One region of the Nonomuraea fastidiosa genome, then DNA from elsewhere that is predicted to be linked to it. Evidence: riboswitches for the same ligand, from Rfam matches in the RefSeq annotation. Region 1 holds a riboswitch; each other region holds the start of a gene.
The links. Region 1 has a riboswitch for cyclic di-AMP ahead of ACFMQL_RS29350 (CHAP domain-containing protein). Riboswitches for the same ligand answer to the same signal wherever they lie in the genome.
Positions count from the first base shown of each region.

Region 2: another riboswitch for cyclic di-AMP. It lies ahead of ACFMQL_RS27195 (C40 family peptidase); the one in region 1 lies ahead of ACFMQL_RS29350 (CHAP domain-containing protein).
Region 3: another riboswitch for cyclic di-AMP. It lies ahead of ACFMQL_RS07320 (C40 family peptidase); the one in region 1 lies ahead of ACFMQL_RS29350 (CHAP domain-containing protein).

Region 1 covers NZ_CP170570.1:6,385,127-6,390,975, reverse strand. The annotation lists gene ACFMQL_RS29365 (hypothetical protein) at 1-484, opposite strand, end outside; gene ACFMQL_RS29360 (aldo/keto reductase) at 578-1,399, shown strand; gene ACFMQL_RS29355 (Gfo/Idh/MocA family oxidoreductase) at 1,489-2,442, shown strand; cyclic di-AMP (ydaO/yuaA leader) riboswitch at 2,560-2,696, shown strand; gene ACFMQL_RS29350 (CHAP domain-containing protein) at 2,709-3,407, shown strand; gene ACFMQL_RS29345 (hypothetical protein) at 3,561-3,995, opposite strand; gene ACFMQL_RS29340 (hypothetical protein) at 4,109-4,648, shown strand; gene ACFMQL_RS29335 (YciI family protein) at 4,779-5,087, opposite strand; gene ACFMQL_RS29330 (hypothetical protein) at 5,159-5,533, opposite strand.
Region 2 covers NZ_CP170570.1:5,890,495-5,896,343, reverse strand. The annotation lists gene ACFMQL_RS27205 (M48 family metallopeptidase) at 1-1,381, opposite strand, end outside; gene ACFMQL_RS27200 (hypothetical protein) at 1,393-2,211, opposite strand; gene ACFMQL_RS27195 (C40 family peptidase) at 2,285-2,728, opposite strand; cyclic di-AMP (ydaO/yuaA leader) riboswitch at 2,886-3,049, opposite strand; gene ACFMQL_RS27190 (NlpC/P60 family protein) at 3,996-4,910, opposite strand; gene ACFMQL_RS27185 (NYN domain-containing protein) at 5,055-5,849, opposite strand, start outside.
Region 3 covers NZ_CP170570.1:1,619,244-1,625,092, forward strand. The annotation lists gene ACFMQL_RS07305 (aldo/keto reductase) at 1-234, shown strand, start outside; gene ACFMQL_RS07310 (branched-chain amino acid aminotransferase) at 318-1,415, opposite strand; gene ACFMQL_RS07315 (3-isopropylmalate dehydrogenase) at 1,661-2,707, opposite strand; cyclic di-AMP (ydaO/yuaA leader) riboswitch at 2,807-2,948, shown strand; gene ACFMQL_RS07320 (C40 family peptidase) at 3,162-3,566, shown strand; gene serA (phosphoglycerate dehydrogenase) at 4,235-5,824, opposite strand.

The DNA.
Region 1 (5,849 bases):
GTACGGCCTCGGCGAGCGCATCGTCCACGGGCAGCGCGGTGAAGATCGACACGTCGCTGAGGCGCAGCCGGAGGGCTGCGGCCAGGCCGAGTGCCCTGCGCAGCGGCCCCGGCGCTGCGCGGGCGCGCAGCAGCGGCCGGAACGGGCCTCCGGCGAGCAGTTCGAGCAGCCGCAGCGTGGCCAGCCCGTCGTCGACCACCACGACGCGGCCCGGTCTGGACAGCAGCCAGCGCAGCTGCACCTTGCCGGAGAAGGCGTCGCCCACGGCCTGCATGTGGCGCGGCATGCGCTCACGCGGCTCGGCCAGCTCCAGGCCCTCGGGCAGCGCCATGGAGCGCAGCTCGCGCCTGGTCGCCTTGAGCGGGCGCAGGCCGGCGCGCGGCACGATGGCGGTGGCCGGGCCGAGCAGCCCGGCATGGTGGGCCTCGACGGCGCACAGCATCTGGAGCGGGGACTCCACCCAGGCCGACGCCTGTTCGACCACTCCTGCCCTCCCGGGTGATGGGCCGTTCACGACCGCTTCAAGCTAGCCCCACCGCCTTAAGCCGCCAGAAACGCGACGTGAACAATGGAGGGTATGAACTCGCTCATGCTCAACACGGACGGCGTGCAGATCCCGCAGCTCGGGTACGGCGTCTGGCAGGTACCGGCCGAAGAGGCCGAGCAGGCGGTCCTGACCGCGCTCAAGGCCGGCTACCGGCACATCGACACCGCCGCCGCCTACGGCAACGAGGAGGGCGTGGGACGCGCGGTGCGCGCCAGCGGGCTGCCCCGCGAGAAGGTGTTCGTGACCACGAAGCTGGCCAACGGCCAGCACCACCGCGCCGAGGCCGCCTTCGAGGAGTCGCTGGCCCGGCTCGGCCTCGACTACGTCGACCTTTACCTCATTCACTGGCCGATGCCCCAGCACGACAAGTACGTGCAGGCGTGGAAGGCCATGGAGAGGATCTACCGGGACGGCCGGGCCAAGGCCATCGGCGTGTCCAACTTCACGGTCGAGACGCTCACCCGGCTCATGAACGAGGCCGACATCGTCCCCTCGATCAACCAGATCGAGCTTCACCCGTACTTCCAGCAGCGCCAGATGCGGGAGTTCCACGAGGCCAACGGCATACTCACCGAGGCGTGGAGCCCGCTCGGCCAGGGCAGGGGGCTGCTCGACGACCCGGCGCTGCGGGTGCTGGCCGACAAGCACTGTAAGACGCCCGCGCAGATCGTGCTGCGCTGGCACCTCCAGATCGGCAACGTGGTGATCCCGAAGTCGATCACGCCGGCCAGGATCGCCGAGAACATCGACGTCTTCGACTTCTTCCTCGACGACGAGGACCTCGCGGCCATCAGTGCGATGAGCAGGGGGCAGCGACTCGGGCCCGACCCCGACACATTCCACGGGGTGTGAATGTGACGGATGTGACTACCGGACATTTCTGATATTTCCGGCACCACCCGCCATTTAAGCGTTTTTACCTTCCGTATACGATCGCCGGCGTGCGAGATTTCACTTGGGGAATAGCCGCCACCGGCGGCATCGCCCGTACCGTGGGCAAGGTGATCGTGGCGGAACCCGGCATGCGGGTGGCCGCCGTCGGATCGAGAAGCCTGGACAGGGCGCAGGCCCTGGCGGCGGAGCTGGGCGCCGAGTCGGCGTACGGCTCCTACGAACAGCTGTGCGCGGACCCGGCGGTGGACGCCGTCTACGTCGCCACCCCGCACGCCCAGCACCTGCAGGTGGCCGAGGCCGCCATCGCGGCGGGCAAGGCGGTGCTGTGCGAGAAACCGCTGGCCGCGACCGTGGACGACGCCGAGAAGATGGTGCGCCTGGCCCGCGAGGCGGGGGTCTTCCTGATGGAAGCGATGTGGATGCGCTTCAACCCGCTCATCCAGCTGATCAAGGACGACCCGCGCTTCGGCGAGATCCGGTCGGTGCAGGCCAGCTTCGGCTTCGCCCACCCGTACGACCCCGCGCACCGGCTGTGGGCGCCGGAGCTGGGCGGCGGAGCCCTGCTCGATCTGGGGATCTACCCGTTCGGGCTGGCCCAGCTCCTGCTCGGCATGCCCACCGGCCTGCACGTCACCGGTAAGCTCGCCCCGAACGGCGTTGACGCGGAGGCGGCCGGCGTCTTGCTCTACCCCGGCGGCAAGCACGCTCTCGTGGCGACCTCATTGCTCGGGAATTACCCGAACCAGGCCAGCGTTGTGGGTACTCAGATGCGCGCGGACATCCAGGCGCCGTTCTGGGCACCGCAGCGGATCGTGCTCTCCGGGCCGTCGATGGAGCCGGAGGAGCACGTGCTCAATCCGGCGGACAACGGTTACGCCGGAGAGCTCCGCGAAGTCCGCGCCGCCACGGCCGAAGGCAGGACCGAATCCTCGATCATGCCTCTTGACGAATCCCTTGCCATGATGGGGCTTCTGGCCGAGGCTCGCAGTCAGCTCGGCTGACTTTACTTTTATGGATTTGTAATCCTCTTGCCTCGTGTATTACCTTATGGGGCATCTTAAGGCATACGTCCGGTTTGTCCGGCTATGTCAGACCATCGCACGAAAGATCACAGGTTTGTCCTGTGACCGCTGAATCCGCCACGTGCGGAACCGGGGACCCACGTCCTTTGGGGTGAATCGGCACTTCGGTGCCGTAGGGCAGCTTCCACGCCCGAACCCGTCAGCTAACCCGGTAAGCGGCATGGAAGCAAGGAGTAATCCCCTCGATGGCCAAGCACCGTCTTACCGCTGTCTCGAAGAACACCATTGCCCGCGCCGTGCTCGGCGCCGGCGTCCTGGCCTCGGCCCTCGGCGTCCCCACCGCGGCCCACGCCGACACCTCGATCGCCGTCGCCGCGGCCACCGCCGCGAAGCACCCGGACACCGCCCGCTCCGCCCACAAGGCGGGCGAGCGGGACGAGACGAAGATCAACGTCACCGCCGACCAGGTGCTCGCGGTCGCCAGGTCGCAGATCGGCACCTCCGAGAACGCCAAGGGCGGCGGCACCCCGTACCAGCAGTGGTACGCCAACTCCCAGCGCGCGGCCGAGACCGTCGCCCGCGACGGCGGCAGCCGTACCGCTTACCTGAACGCCGCCTGGTGCTCGATGTTCGTCTCCTGGGTCGGCGAGAAGACCGGCGCCCGCCCGCAGGTCGGCTGGGACGCCTGGACCGTCGCCCACGCCAAGTGGTTCGCCGCCAACAAGCGCTTCGGCCACGAGGCCAAGCCCGGCGCCGTGGTGTTCTTCTCCTGGAAGGGCGGCAAGGCGCTGAAGGACATCCAGCACGTCGGCTTCGTCGTCAAGGACAACCGCGACGGCACCATCACCACCATCGAGGGCAACACCGGCAACGGCAAGGTCGAGGAGCGGGTCCGGCCCAAGTCGCAGGTCGTCGGCTACGGCTACCCCGAGTACGCCTCCTGACGCACTCCCACCGGTGGGTGCTCCCACCTTCTTCGTGACGGCAGAACGCGTGCCCCATCACCGGGGTGCGCGTTTCGTCATGCAGGGCTCTCGAACGCCCGGCGCTGGACGGCGTCAAGCTCGGCGCAGAGCGCCGGGACCGCGACGAGGTCGTCATGCGTGCCGCACTGCACGATCCGGCCGCCGTCGAGCACGACGATGAGGTCCGCCATCCGCACCGTCGGGAAACGGTGGGTGATCAGCAGCGTGACGGCTCCTGGATGGCACTTCGCCGCCTCGGCGTACCGGGCGAAGACCGCGCTCTCGGACGGGGCGTCCAGCGCGGCGGTCGGCGACCGCGGACGTGGCCGTCTCCGACAAGCTCAGCTCCAGGCGGGCGGTCTCGGCGGTCTGCTCAGTGGCGGCGTCGATGCGTGCGGCGGCGCGGCCGCGTACCAGCAGCGAGGGCAGCACGGCCGCTCCGAGCAGCAGCGGAAGCAGCGGATGCACGGCGGCGAGCAGCGCCACGCCCAGCCCGATCCGCACGGCGTGCTCGGCCACCAGGGCGAGCGCCCACACCGCGAAGTACAGGTCCCTGCTCTCCCGCAATCAATCCAATGTGATCACATTGGTTTGCCCCACCCGGGTCGGCGACCCGGCACGGTTGGGCCGGTCAATCCGATGTGATCACATTGGACATCACCTGAGCTTACGATGCTTCGGTGATCCATGGTGAGCGGCCGTCGTACGACGAGCTGGTGTCGATGCTGGGAGTGCCCATCACGGTCGAGGACGCCCGCGCCCGCTGGGGCGGGCTCATCGAGGAGGCGAAGAGCGGCCGGACCGTCATGATCATCCGCGAGCGCTGGGAGTGGGCCGCGCTCGTGCCGCTGTCCAAGGTGGGCGGGGTGCTGACCGGCCTGCCGCTCGTGGGGCTGTCCACCGCGCGGTCCAAGCTGGGCGACCTCGTCCGCCAGGTCGCCGACCCGTACAGCGAGCCGGTGGTGCTCGGACGGCACCGCAAGCCCGTCGCCGGCCTGGTCGGCGCGCACGTCCTGCTCGGCAAGGAGGGCCCCGAACGCCCGTCCGCCGCCGACGCGCTGCTGGTCGGCGGCCACACGATCACGCTCACCCACAACCCGGCCGAAGGGCTGGTGCTGGCCGTCGCCCGCGACCGCGACGGCAGGGAGGTCTCCGCCGGTGCGGGTCACAACGCCCGCGAGGCGCTGCGGGACCTCTCCGAGCCTCCGCCGTGGCCGTGACGGGGCCGTCCACCGGGAAAGGCCGCCCGGTACGGCCGGCTCATCGGCCGCGGGCCGGCCGCGCCGCGGCAGGCGGAGGCCGCCCGGCCGCCGGACGGCGCTTCACCTGAGACCTCGGCGGACCACCGTCTCAGCCGACGGCCCGCGCTCCGAGCATCTCGGCGAGCACCGGGTGCGCCCGCCCCACGTCGATCGTGGTGATCGTGTACGCGGCCACCCCGGCCACCACGAACGGGTCCTCCGCCGCGATCCGTTCGGCCTCCTCGCGATCGACCCCGCACACCACGATCGCCCCGCCCACGGACGTGGGCACCGTCTGCCCGGAGGCCAGGAACACGCCCGCGCGATGGTGCCGCTCCAGGAATGCGACGTGGGCGGCGACGTACGGCCCGGCCGCCTCCTCCGAGCCCGTGTAACGCAGCAACAGCAGATGCAACATCTCACTCCCCTGCTCATCAGTGCCGCCCCATGATGGCACCCACCCCGCACGGACTCCGGCGAGCTGTCCCTTCACAGCGCCTTTACGTTGTAGATTTCTGAGAACGGAACGCCGTACAGCCGCGACACGGTGCGCTGCTCGGCGGCGAGATCCGCCCACCCGCTCGACGCGGCCCCCCTTCGCCGGGACACGCCGGCCTTCGCGCTCATCCGCCCGCCGAGCCCCAGCTCAGCAGCTTCGGCAGGGACGGATGGAAGGCGCACAGGCGGAGCCTCGCCGAAAACGCGGCTCACCCCCGCGGCGGGCGACACCCAGCCTCGCCGCAACTCGGTCGCCCACGCGGCGGCACAGAGGCAGAGCGCAGGGCCGGTGGGAGCGATGAACACTCCCACGCCGCCCGAGCGCGCCTCGAGCGGCCATCCGGCGCGGCGCACCTCGCCGAGCACACCCCGGCCCGGCCGCTCCCCGCGCCGGCCCGGCCGCCCCTGGCCACGGGGCGATCCGACCGGCGCTCGAGCGGGGGAGACATGCCCCGATGCGACACAAAAGATGCCTCTTGTGATGGGAGCGCTCCCAATCAGCTCTTTGCGCAGTATATCCCCATAAATCCGGTTTCATTCTTCCAAACCGCCCCATTGGTAACGGTTACGTTTCGCAGCATTGACGGGCCACCCACGCAAGTGCACCCTTTGTGGGAGCGCTCCCAAAAGTTCCACCGCGGCAGAGCGCATGTCGCGGTGCCCTCACACCAATCACCCCCAG
Region 2 (5,849 bases), 490 kb from region 1:
GCGTCAGATCCAGCGCGTGCACGTCGGCCCTGGCCTCGATGTGGCGGCTGATGAGGTTCTGAGCCGGGCCCAGCAGGAACCCGCCGATCGTCATCAGCCCCATGAGCGCGCCGACCGCCCTCGGATCGGTGATCGACATGACCTTCGTACGCCGCCGCAGCGGGTCGAAGATCACGTACAGCAGGATCGCGCCGAAGGCCGAGCCGAGCGCGCCGATGAGCGTGCCGTGCAGCACGTCGTCGTACTTGGCGTGGCCCAGCTCGTGCGCCACGACCAGCTCCACCTCCTTCTGCGGGGCCTGGAGCAGCGTGTCGTAGACGACGATCCTGCGGGTGGCGCCGAAGCCCGACACGTACGCGTTGAGCGCCGTCGTCCTGCGCGAGGCGTCGGCCACCAGCACGTCCTTCACCGGCACGCCGTCGCGCGCGGCCATGTCGAGCAGGTTCGTCCGCAGCGTGCCCTGCGGCATCGAGGTGAAGTCGTTGAACAGCGGCTCGAACACCACCGGGTAGACGAACGACGCCGCCACCGTGAACGCGAACGCCCCGGCCGCCGCCGGGATCCACCAGCGCCGCACCTTGCGGGCCAGCGCCACCAGGACCAGCAGCATGAGACAGAGCAGGCCCGTCTCCACGCCCAGGCTCTTCAGCCGGTCGGCCGTCCAGCCCGCCCAGTCCTGCGTGGACAGGCCGTACTCGCGCAGGATCGTCTCGAACCACATGCCCAGGGGCCACCTGAGCGCCTCGACGATCGCCGTGATCACCACCGTGCCGAGGATCACCCGCAGCCACCACGGGCCCCTCAGCCAGGTCAGCACCTTCGCGCCGAACGGGGTGGCCACCAGCACCCCGGCGAAGATGAGCGTGAGCGCCAGCGACAGGTAGCTCGGCAGGCTGGTCGCCGCGTCGAACGCCTCTCCCCTGGCGATCTGGGCGGCGGTGAAGTCGCGGGCCGGGTCGGGCGGGCCTCCGGTCAGCACGTCCCAGGGCGTGGTGAACGCGGCCACGGCGATGATCACGATGCCGAGCAGCACCAGCGCCAGGGCCGCCTGGCGGCGCAGGGCCGGGGTGGTGGTTCCGCGTTCGTCCATGCCCGCACCCTTCCCGCTGCTCAGGGCCTGAACGTGCTCCTTTCCGCCGCCTCCGTCCGAGGCCGGCGTGTTCGTCTGTGTGCCGCTTCCTGCGGCCTCCGCGTCCTGGGCCCGCGTGCCGCTGCCCGCGGCCTCCGCGTCCTGGGCGCCGCTCGCGGCGGGCGCGCCCGGCGGGTGGGCGGCGCCCACCGTGGCCAGCGCCTCCTCCGCCGCGCGAGCGCCGTCCTTCGCCCCCTGGGTCTTCTCCTGGCGGTCCGTCTCCCGGTCGTCCGGGTCTTGTCGTTCGCTCATCTGCCTCCCCTTCACACGAGCTGATCCCGCACGTACGCGCGCCACCGCGCGGTCAGCGTCGCGACGGAGAGCCCGAGCGCGGCGAGTGCCCGATCGGTCCCGCGTACGCGGGCCGCACGGTAGAGCCTCACCAGGGTCCCCTCACCGAACCGGTCAGCGAGGAAGCGACACGCCAGCCAGGCCTCCTGGTACGCCCGCGCGAGCGCGGCAGGGTCGCCGCCGTTCGCCGCGAAAGCCGCAGGTCCGGGCAGAACGGTCGGGAGGCGGCCGGCCCGTACCTCGGCGGCCAGCTCGGCGGCGGCCGTCGTCACGGGCAGCCCGGCGTCGCGGTAGGCGACGTAGTCGGCGAAACCCTCGTACAGCCAGACGGGCAGGCCGCCGGTGCCGGCGACGACATGGGTGAGCTCGTGGGCGAGGACGACGTCCCTGCCCGTGGGGTTGAGCCTGGCGAACGACTCGGGCACGACGATCACCCGTTCGCCGTCGGCGACCGCTGCGAGCCCGTCCACGCCGCCCACCCGGGCCAGCGCGGCGGCCTCGCGGGCATCGGCCGGTACGACGATCAGGGGGCGTACGGGGCGGGCGAGCACCGCCGAGACCCTTCGGCTCGCCGTGTCGGCCCTGCGCGCCAGCTCGCCGAGCCCCGTGGCGTCGTGGCCCACGACCGTGGACCATGTGCCGCGGCGCACGATGTGCGGGCCCGGCCACAGGTCGCGTACCGGCTGGGGCAGGATCGGCGCGCCGGGCAGCGGGGCGGCGGCCGACGCGAGCGAGGCGGCGGCGAGCACCAGCCCGGCCGCCAGGGCACGTCGGCTCACCTGCTCAGGCACAGCCCCGATGGTAGGTGGTCCCCTGACACGCGAGAGCCCCGTCCGGATCGGGGAGGATCCGCACGGGGCTTCTTCACGCGCCGGGACGGACGGCGCCGACGAAGGACGCCTTACGCCATCCGCTCAGCTTGTCGATGCGTACCCGTTCACCCGTCCGAGGTGAATGGATCATTCTGCCTTTGCCGACGTACATGCCCACATGGCCGAGCCCGTTGAAGAACATCAGGTCACCAGGCTGCAGGTTGCGCCAGGAGACCTTCTTCCTGACGCGGGCGAACTGGCTGCTCGCCACGCGCGGGAGCTTGACGCCGGCCTTCCTCCAGGCGTACTGGACGAGACCGGAGCAGTCGAACGAACCAGGTCCGGTGGCTCCGTAACGGTACGGGTCACCGATCTGCTTCTTGGCCACGGCGACGGCCTTGCTGGCCCTCGCCCTCTGCAGGGCGGCTCTGGCGGCCCTCTTGCGGGCCTTGGCCGAGATGGCGGTGCGGGCGGTGGTGGCCGCCTTCACCGTCATTCCGGCCGCCGCACTGGCTTCGCGGGTCGTCGCCGCCTGAGCCTCGGGGGCATGGAGGACCATACCTCCGGCTGTCACAGTCAACGTGAGTGCGACACCACTCAGGGCAAGGCGGGACAGGCGGGGGTTCTGCAGGGATTCAGACAGGATTTCTCCTTGGGTCTTCCACGAACGCCTACCGGGTTAGCTGACGGATTCGGGCGTGGAAGTCGCCCTACGGCGCGATGGCGCGCCGATTCACCCCTGATCCCTTGGGGACGTGGGATCGCTGGGTCCCCGGCTCCGTGCCTCCTGTCTGCACGGATTCGGCAGGTCGCGCCCCGATCGATGAGTGCGATGGGGATGTCGGGGCCGACCGGCGGATATGTAGCTGTCTCACATCGGGAGGGACCGATGATCGGTTCGCGACGACATGGCTTGTCCGCCGCGACGCCAGAAGTTACGCCGAACGGTCACGAATCGGCAAAGCCCGAGTAATGCTGTAAAGATCAGATAGGGGTATTTGTCAGACTCAGAACCGCTGCTGGGACCCCAGGCCCCGTGACCAAAATGTGACCTCACTCACAATTCTTTTCCCGCTGCTGTGTAAGGTCCCATCCGCCACAACTGTCACCTTGGTCACAAACGTGAACATCGTTCCCGCGCGATCTCCGGCCTGCGCGAACGGTTGTTGTGACAGGCGTAACTTCCGAAATTTCCCCGATTTCCGACAGGCCCTAGCAGCAAGATCACGCCCGTGGCCACTGATCAAGTCCGTCGCCACCACGCTCCCTACGAAGTGGCGTAGTAGAAGGAGAGCGACGCGATTCACACATCGAAGAACGGCGACTAAAAGGAATAGCGGCTCCACATGGTGACCGATCGAAAACGGCCGGATGGCAGGCTTTCGGGCCGGTTCCCCGCCCCGCCGGACCGGCCTCGTCACCAAGCCCGAGATCCCCCTGCCACTCGGCTGGATCGCACCCCACCGGATCGGCCGAAGCCGGTTCACCACCCCACCGGACCGGCCGAAGCCGGTTCACCACCCCACCGGACCGGCCGAAGCCGGTTCACCACCCCACCGGACCGGCCGAACCCCGCAGACCGGCCGAAGCCGGTTCCCCGCCCCGCGGAGCGGCCGAATGGGCGGGCGATGGCCTTGGAGGAGCGCTGACAAAAGCGGCCGGCCCGCTCATAGAGGCTGCGCGCTACGTCGCAGACCTTCGTACGAGCGGGCAGGCCCTTGAGAAACGGGTGCAACCAGGCGGGTCACCCCGCCACGTCAGCCTTACGGGCGGATCGCGCCGACGAGGCGGCGGCCGTACGCGGAAAGCTTGACCACCTTGACGACGTCACCCGTCTGCGGCGCGTGGACGATTTGCCCGTTGCCCGCATAAATACTGACGTGCCCCAAACCCTCGCTGAAGATGAGGTCACCGGGCTGGAGGTCGTCGAGCGACACCCGCCGGTTCGCGCCCCACGCCCACTGCTGCCAGGTCGTCCGCGGTAGCCGCACGCCCGCGGCCGCCCACGCCGCCTGAGTGAGCCCCGAGCAGTCGTACCCGCCTGGACCGGTGCCGCCGAACACGTACGGCTTGCCGATCTGCGCGTACGCGAACCGCAGCACCGCCGCGGCGCTTCCCGAGGCGGGCCCGGTGTACTTGAGCCCGGTGCTGTTCGGGTTGCCCGGGTTGTAGGCGCCCAGCCTGTCGAGCAGCTTCTTCTGCTGCGCGATGAGCTTGAGCACCTCCGCGCGCTCCTTCTGGACGGCGTCGCGCTCCTTGTCGGCCTCCTTGAGCGCCTTCTGCGCCTTGTCACGCTCGATCTTCAGGCCCCGGTTCTCCCGGTCGAAGGCCGCCAGCTTCTGCAGCCGTTCCTGGGCGAGCTGCCCGGCCACGGCGAGGCCGGCCAACCTGCCCTGCGGGTCGTTGGAGCCGAAGATTCCAGGCCAGGACGTGAGGTCCTCGCCCAGCTTGTAACTGTCGACGGCCATGCCGACCACCTGAGTGCGGAGGTCGGCGACGGTGGCCAGCTTGCGCTTGTAGCTCGTGTCGAGCTTGGTGTAGGTGCTCTTGGCCTTCTTGTAGCGCTCGGTGGCGGTGTTGTAGCGGTCGACGACCTTGTCCGCCCTGTCGTTGAGCTTCTCCAGCTTGGCCTTCGCCTGGGCGATCGTGGGTTTGGGATCAGCGAGGGCCGCTCCCATCGGAGTCAGCATCAGTCCGAACGCGAGACCCGCGGCCATCGGCACCCGGCCACACCTCACTGTATCGCCTCCCAGGGATCTTAATCTGGGGCGAAATAGTACAGAAGTGGCGCGTGAGGTAAGGCTAAACGCACCAATTCGTAATTATGCGCGGCTAAGCCGGCGCAGCAGCAATCCCGACGGAACGGGTCTCGCACCCATCCGCCGTACGGAGTCGGCGACCTCCCGATCGGAGGAGACCACGGCGATGGCCCGGCCGGGCGGCTCGGCGCGTACGAGCTGGCGGATCAGGTCGTCGGCGATCTCCCCCGGCGCGCTGAACAGCACGCGCACCCCCCGCGGCGCCACCACCTGCACCGGCGCGTTGAGCTCGGCCCCGTCGAAGACCACCGTCACCTCGACCCTGGTCTGGGCGACGAGGCCGCCGAGCGCGTTCATCAGGCGGGTGCGCTGGTCGGCGAGGGTGAGGGTGCCGTAGCCGGTCTTGGTGACGTTGTAGCCGTCGATGATGAGGTGGATCTGCGGCAGCGCGAGGAGCTGGTCGAGCAGCTGCGGGTCGTCGTCGGCCAGGGCGCGCGCGGGCACGCCGCGCACGCTGGGGCGCTCGCCGGTGATCGCGGCGACCGAGTCGGCGGGCCGGCTGATCGTGGTCGGCAGCGCCAGCTCGCGGCGCAGCCCGGCGGAGGCGTCCTGGAGCGCGTCGAGCAGCACGCGAATGCGGGCGTCCTCGATGCTCCTGCCCTCGCGTGCGGCCCGGCGCGATGCTTCGAGCTGCTTCTCCACGTCGGCGAGGCGCTCGCGCAGCCGCCGCAGCTCGGCCTCGGCGCCGCTGCCGGCGTGGGAGGCAGCCGCTCTGGCCTCCTCGGCCGCCCGCTCCATCTCCTCGGCCCGCCGGGTGGCCGCCTTGGCGCGCTCGCGGGCGTCGTGGAGCTTGCGGCG
Region 3 (5,849 bases), 4.8 Mb from region 1:
TTCGCGGCCGAGCTGGAGCTGCCGGTGGCGCAGCTCGCGCTGGCCTGGCTCGTGCGCCGCGGGACCGTGCCGATCCCGGGGACCCGCCGGGCGGAGAACGCGCGGTCCAACGCCGCGGCCGCCGACGTCTTCCTCGATGAGGAGACGGTGCGGCGGCTCGAGGCGCTGGTGCCGCCGGGCGCGGTGGCCGGTGAGCGGGGGAACGCCGCCTACCTGGCCAACCTCGACACCTGACGCCGCACGCGGAGACGTCGCCCTGGCCGGCCCCGCCACCTCGCCGGGCTCGGTGCTCGCCGGCCGCGCCCGCCGCCGGGGGTTCAGGCGATCTTGTGGATCCAGTTGTGGGTGTCGGGGCGGGCGCCGTACTGGATGCCGACCAGCTCCTCGCGCACCCGCATGGTGATCGGGCCAGGGGTGCCGTCGCCGACCGTCCAGGAGCGGTCGGCGCCCTTGACCGAGCCGACCGGCGTCACCACGGCCGCGGTGCCGCAGGCGAACACCTCGGTCAGCTCGCCGCTCTCGCAGCCGGCCTGCCACTCGTCCACGCTGATCAGCCGCTCCTCGGTCTCCAGGCCGAGGTCGCCGGCGAGCTGGAGGATCGAGTCACGGGTGATGCCGGGCAGCAGCGTGCCGGTGAGCGCGGGGGTGACGAGCTTGCCGCCGATGACGAAGAACAGGTTCATCCCGCCCATCTCCTCGACGTAGCGGTGCTCGTGCGCGTCGAGCCAGACGACCTGGTCGCAGCCGTTCTCGACGGCCTGCCGCTGCGCCACGAAGGCCGCGGCGTAGTTGCCGCCGCACTTGGCGAAGCCGGTGCCGCCGGGCGCGGCCCTGGTGTACTCGGTGGACAGCCAGACGGAGACGGGCTTGATGCCGCCGGTGAAGTAGGAGGCCGCGGGCGAGGCGATGACCATGTACCGGTAGGTCTTCGACGGCCAGTTGACGCCCAGCCCGACCTGCGTGGCGATCATGAAGGGGCGCAGGTAGAGGCTGTGCCCCTCGGTGGTGGGCACCCACTCTTTGTCGGTGTCGACGAGCAGCTCGAGCGACTCGACGAACGTCTCCTCCGGCAGCTCGGGCATGGCCATGCGCTGGGCCGAGCGGTTGAAGCGGCGGGCGTTGGCGTACGGGCGGAACATCACGATCGAGCCGCCCGCCTGCCGGTACGCCTTGAGGCCCTCGAACAGTTCTTGGGCGTAGTGGAAGACCGCAGTGGCGGGGTCGAGGGTGAGCGGCCCGTACGGCGTGAGCCGCGCGTCGTGCCAGCCCCGGCCCTCGGTGTAGTCGATCGAGACCATGTGATCGGTGAAGATCTGCCCGAAACCCGGGTTCGCCAGTACCTGCTCCCGCTCGGCCGCGGTGCGAGCGTGGTCGGATAGCTGCACGTCGAAGCTGAGCTTCTGAGCGACGGTCATGACGACGATCCTTCTCTCTGCGATCTACCGAAATCTAACGGAACTGCCCGCCGGCTGCGGTTCTGCGCGGCCGCCGCAGGGCGGCCGCGCCGGAAGGCAGTCCGTCCTTCCTATTGTCTCGCTATATGGGATGGCAAGGGGTCAATGGTGCATTAAGCGCACTTTCCCCCTGGTGCTGGGGACACCAAAAAGCGCCCGGCAGTCCTCCTAGGGCCGCCGGGCGCTCGTGAATCGGCTAGGCGACCCTAGCCGGCGACTCGCGCGGTGATGTCGTCGCCGATCTGCTGCGTGCTGCGCGGGGCGGCACCCTCAGCACGCGCCGCGATGTCGGCGGCGACGGCCTGCTCCACCTTGGCCGCCTCGGCGCTCAGGCCGAGGTGGTCGAGGAGCATGGCGACGGACAGGATGGTCGCGGTCGGGTCGGCCTTGCCCTGGCCGGCGATGTCGGGCGCACTGCCGTGGACGGGCTCGAACATGCTGGGCGCGGCGCCGGTGGGGTTGATGTTGCCGCTGGCGGCCAGGCCGATGCCGCCCGCGATGGCGGCGCCGAGGTCGGTGATGATGTCGCCGAAGAGGTTGTCGGTGACCACCACGTCGAAGCGCTCGGGCTGGGTGACGAAGAACATCGAGGCGGCGTCGATGTGGGAGTAGTCGACGCTGACCTCGGGGTATTCGGCGGCCACGCGGTTGACCGTACGCTGCCACAGGTCGCCCGCGTAGGTGAGGACGTTCGTCTTGTGGACGAGCGTGAGCTTCTTGCGAGGGCGCGACTGCGCCTTGTCGAAGGCGTAGCGCACCACGCGCTCGACGCCGTAGGCGGTGTTGAGCGACTCCTGGGTGGCGATCTCGTGCGGGGTGCCGCGCCGCATGGCGCCGCCGGTGCCGGCGTAGAGGCCCTCGGTGCCCTCGCGGACGACGATCATGTCGATGTTCTCGGGCGGCGTGTCGGCCAGCGGGGTGCGCACGCCGGGGAACAGCTTGACCGGACGCAGGTTGACGTAGTGGTCGAACTCGAACCGCAGCCGAAGCAGCAGGTCGCGCTCCAGGATGCCGGGCGGCACGCTGGGGTCACCGACGGCGCCGAGCAGGATGGCGTCGTAGCCGCGCAGCTCCTGGAGCACCGAGTCGGGCAACGTCTCGCCGGTGCGGTGATAGCGTGCGGCGCCCAGGTCATAGTGGGTGGGCTCGATCTTCGTGCCCACCGCCTCCAGGACCTTGAGTCCTTCTGCGACGACCTCGGTGCCGATGCCGTCACCGGGGATGACAGCCAAGCGGATGTTACGCGACTCCATGGGCGGTACCTTACCGGCTCGTCTCGACTGACGAACACATCATCTCACTGTCCGGACGTCCGATTTTAGACGTATTGCGACCTTTTGACCGTTTCGTTAGAGTCCGTCAGGCCTAATCCACGCAGCAGCTGCGTGGAGCCGGGGACCCAACCTCCCCCAGGGGCGAATCGGCGCACGCCGTAGGGCTGTCTTCCAGGCCCGAGCCCGTCAGCTAACCCGGTCGGCCGCATGGAAGGACAGACCCCTGTCTCGCATCGCCATCGCCCTGGCAGGCGTCGCCGCCGGGCTCATCGCACTCCCCTCTCCGGCCTTCGCCGACCCCGGCGAGAGCCGCGACCCCGCCGGCCCGGACACGAGCCCGGCCGGCTCGATCACCCTCACCGGTCCTCAGGTCAAGCGCATCCTGGAGAAGCGCCGGCCCAGGCCCGCCTGGAAGGTCGCGCTCAAGTTCGCCATGCGCCAGCGCGGCACCCCGTACGTGTGGGGCGGCACCGGCAACGGCGGCTACGACTGCTCCGGGCTGATGCTCAGGGCGTACAGGAAGGCGGGGATCCACCTGCCGCGTACCGCCGCCGAGCAGTACCACGCGTTCTCAAGAAAGATCGGATGGAACCAGCTCAAGCCCGGTGACCTTGTCTTCTTCAGCGGCCTCGGTCACGTGGGCATGATCTCCAAGCCCGGATACATGGTGCACGCGCCACGTTCAGGCGACGTGGTGAAGGAGGAGAAGCTCTCCGAGTGGCGCCGTCAGGCGTTCGTCGGCGCGGTCAGACCGGATCCCAAGGGCGTCCGCCAGTGGGCCAAGGTGCTCGAACGGCGCAAGGAACCCGCACCGCCGATGCTCACCGCCACCCTCTGAACCTCACCCCTGCGACCACCGGACCACACCCATGAACTCCGGCCGCACTCCGGCGACGACCGGCCCCGTGCGACGAGCGCGGGGCCGCTCGTACTCACCTGCTCTGGGGGGCTCCGCCGTTGTCGCGCCGGTCCAGGGCCATCTGGACGGCCTCGGTGGCCTCGTCCTCGTGGTCCTCGGCACGGTTGTAGGCATACATCTCGTACATGTGACTCATCTCGCTTCGCGGACGCGTTCCTGAAAGAGAGGGGGAAGCCGGGCTCCGGTCGCGAGCCCGATCGGGCCTGATCTCGTGGTCCGGGTTGCGGACCGGGCGAAGGGACTTAACGGCCGACACATGCGCCGCTCACCGCGGCGGGTATGTCGACCTGCCCTAACAGGCCCCGCCGCGGCAGGTAATGAGTACGAGAACCTGGCGCATCACCGGCTACAGTACCCGAGGATGAAGCTTGGATGTCCTACTATCTCGCATCCTGAGACGGAAAAGGGCCGCCACCCGAAACGGGTGACGGCCCTTCGCAGGTCAAAGGGGTATTGACCCAGCCGGCCGGCCGAAAGGCGCGGCCCTCCGGATCAACCGGGGGCCCGCCCCGTCCGCCCGGCCGGGCTCAGGCTCAGTCCTCCGGATCAACCGGGGGCCCGGCCCATCCGCCCGGCCGGGCTCAGGCTCAGTCCTCCAGGTCGACCGAGCGGCCGCTCTCGGCGCCGATCTCGGCGCCGATCTGCTCGACCACGTCGGCCGGGATCGCCGAGTCGACGGTCAGCGCGATGAGCGCCTTGCCGCCCTTGACGTCGCGGGCCACCTGCATCGAGGCGATGTTGATGCCGTGCTCGCCGAGCAGCCGGCCTACCACGCCGACGATGCCGGGGCGGTCGGTGTAGGTGAAGAAGCACAGGTGGGCCGTCGGCTCGATCTCCATCTCGTAGCCGTTGACCTCGACGATCTTGGTGATCTGGCGCGGCCCGGACAGCGTGCCCGAGACCGAGACCGTGCGGCCGTCGGCCAGCACGCCGCGCACGGTGACGACGTTGCGCCAGTCGGGGCTCTCGGAGCTGGTGACCAGCTCGACGTTGATGCCGCGGTCCTTGGCCAGCAGCGGCGCGTTGACGTAGGTGACCTGCTCCTCCACCACGTCGGTGAAGACGCCCTTGAGCGCGGCCAGCTCGATCACCCGGACGTCCTGGGAGGCGATCTCGCCGCGCACCTCGACGTCGAGCTTGGTGGCCACCTCGCCGGCCAGCGCGGTGAAGACCCGGCCCAGCTTCTCGGCCAGCGGCAGGCCCGGCTTGACGTCCTCGGCGACCACGCCGCCCTGGACGTTGACCGCGTCGGGCACGAACTCGCCCGCCAGCGCCAGCTTCACGCTCCGCGCCACCTGGGTGCCGGCCTTCTCCTGGGCCTCGTGGGTGGAGGCGCCGAGGTGCGGCGTGACGACGACCTGGTCGAGCTCGAAGAGCGGGCTGTCGGTGCACGGCTCCTTGGCGAAGACGTCCAGACCGGCCCCCGCGACCCGGCCCTCCTTGATCGCCGCGTAGAGCGCACCCTCGTCGACGATGCCGCCGCGGGCCACGTTGATGATCCGCACGTTGGGCTTGACCTGGTGCAGCTCGCGGTCGCCGATGAGCCCGATGGTCTCCTTGGACTTGGGCAGGTGGACGGTGATGAAGTCAGCCTGCTTGAGCACCTCTTCGAGGCTGACGAGCCGGACGCCCATCTGCGCGGCGCGGGCCGGCGGGAGGTAGGGGTCGTAGGCGATCAGCTCGACGCCGAACGGCGCCAGCCGCTGGGCCACGAGCTGACCGATCTTGCCGAGACCGAGGATGCCGACGGTCTTGCCGTCCAGCTCGACACCGGTGTACTTCGAGCGCTTCCACTCGCCGTTCTTCAGCGCGGCGTGCGCCTGGGGCGTGTTGCGCGCGCTGGCCAGGATCAGCGCGATGGTCTGCTCGGCGGCGCTGGTGATGTTGGAGGTCGGAGCGTTGACGACCATGACACCGGCCTTGGTGGCCGCCTCGACGTCGACGTTGTCGAGACCGACCCCCGCGCGGGCGACCACGCGCAGCTTGGGCGCCGCGGCGATGGCCTCCGCGTCGACCTGAGTGGCGGAGCGGACGATGAGCGCGTCAACGTCGGCGAGGGCGGGCAGCAGCTGGGAACGGTCGGCGCCGTCGGTGTGGCGGACCTCGAAATCGGCGCCGAGAACGGCGAGACCGGCCTCGGACAGCTCCTCTGCGACCAGAACGACGGGCTTGTTCACTGGTGTGGATCCTTAAGGCAAGGCG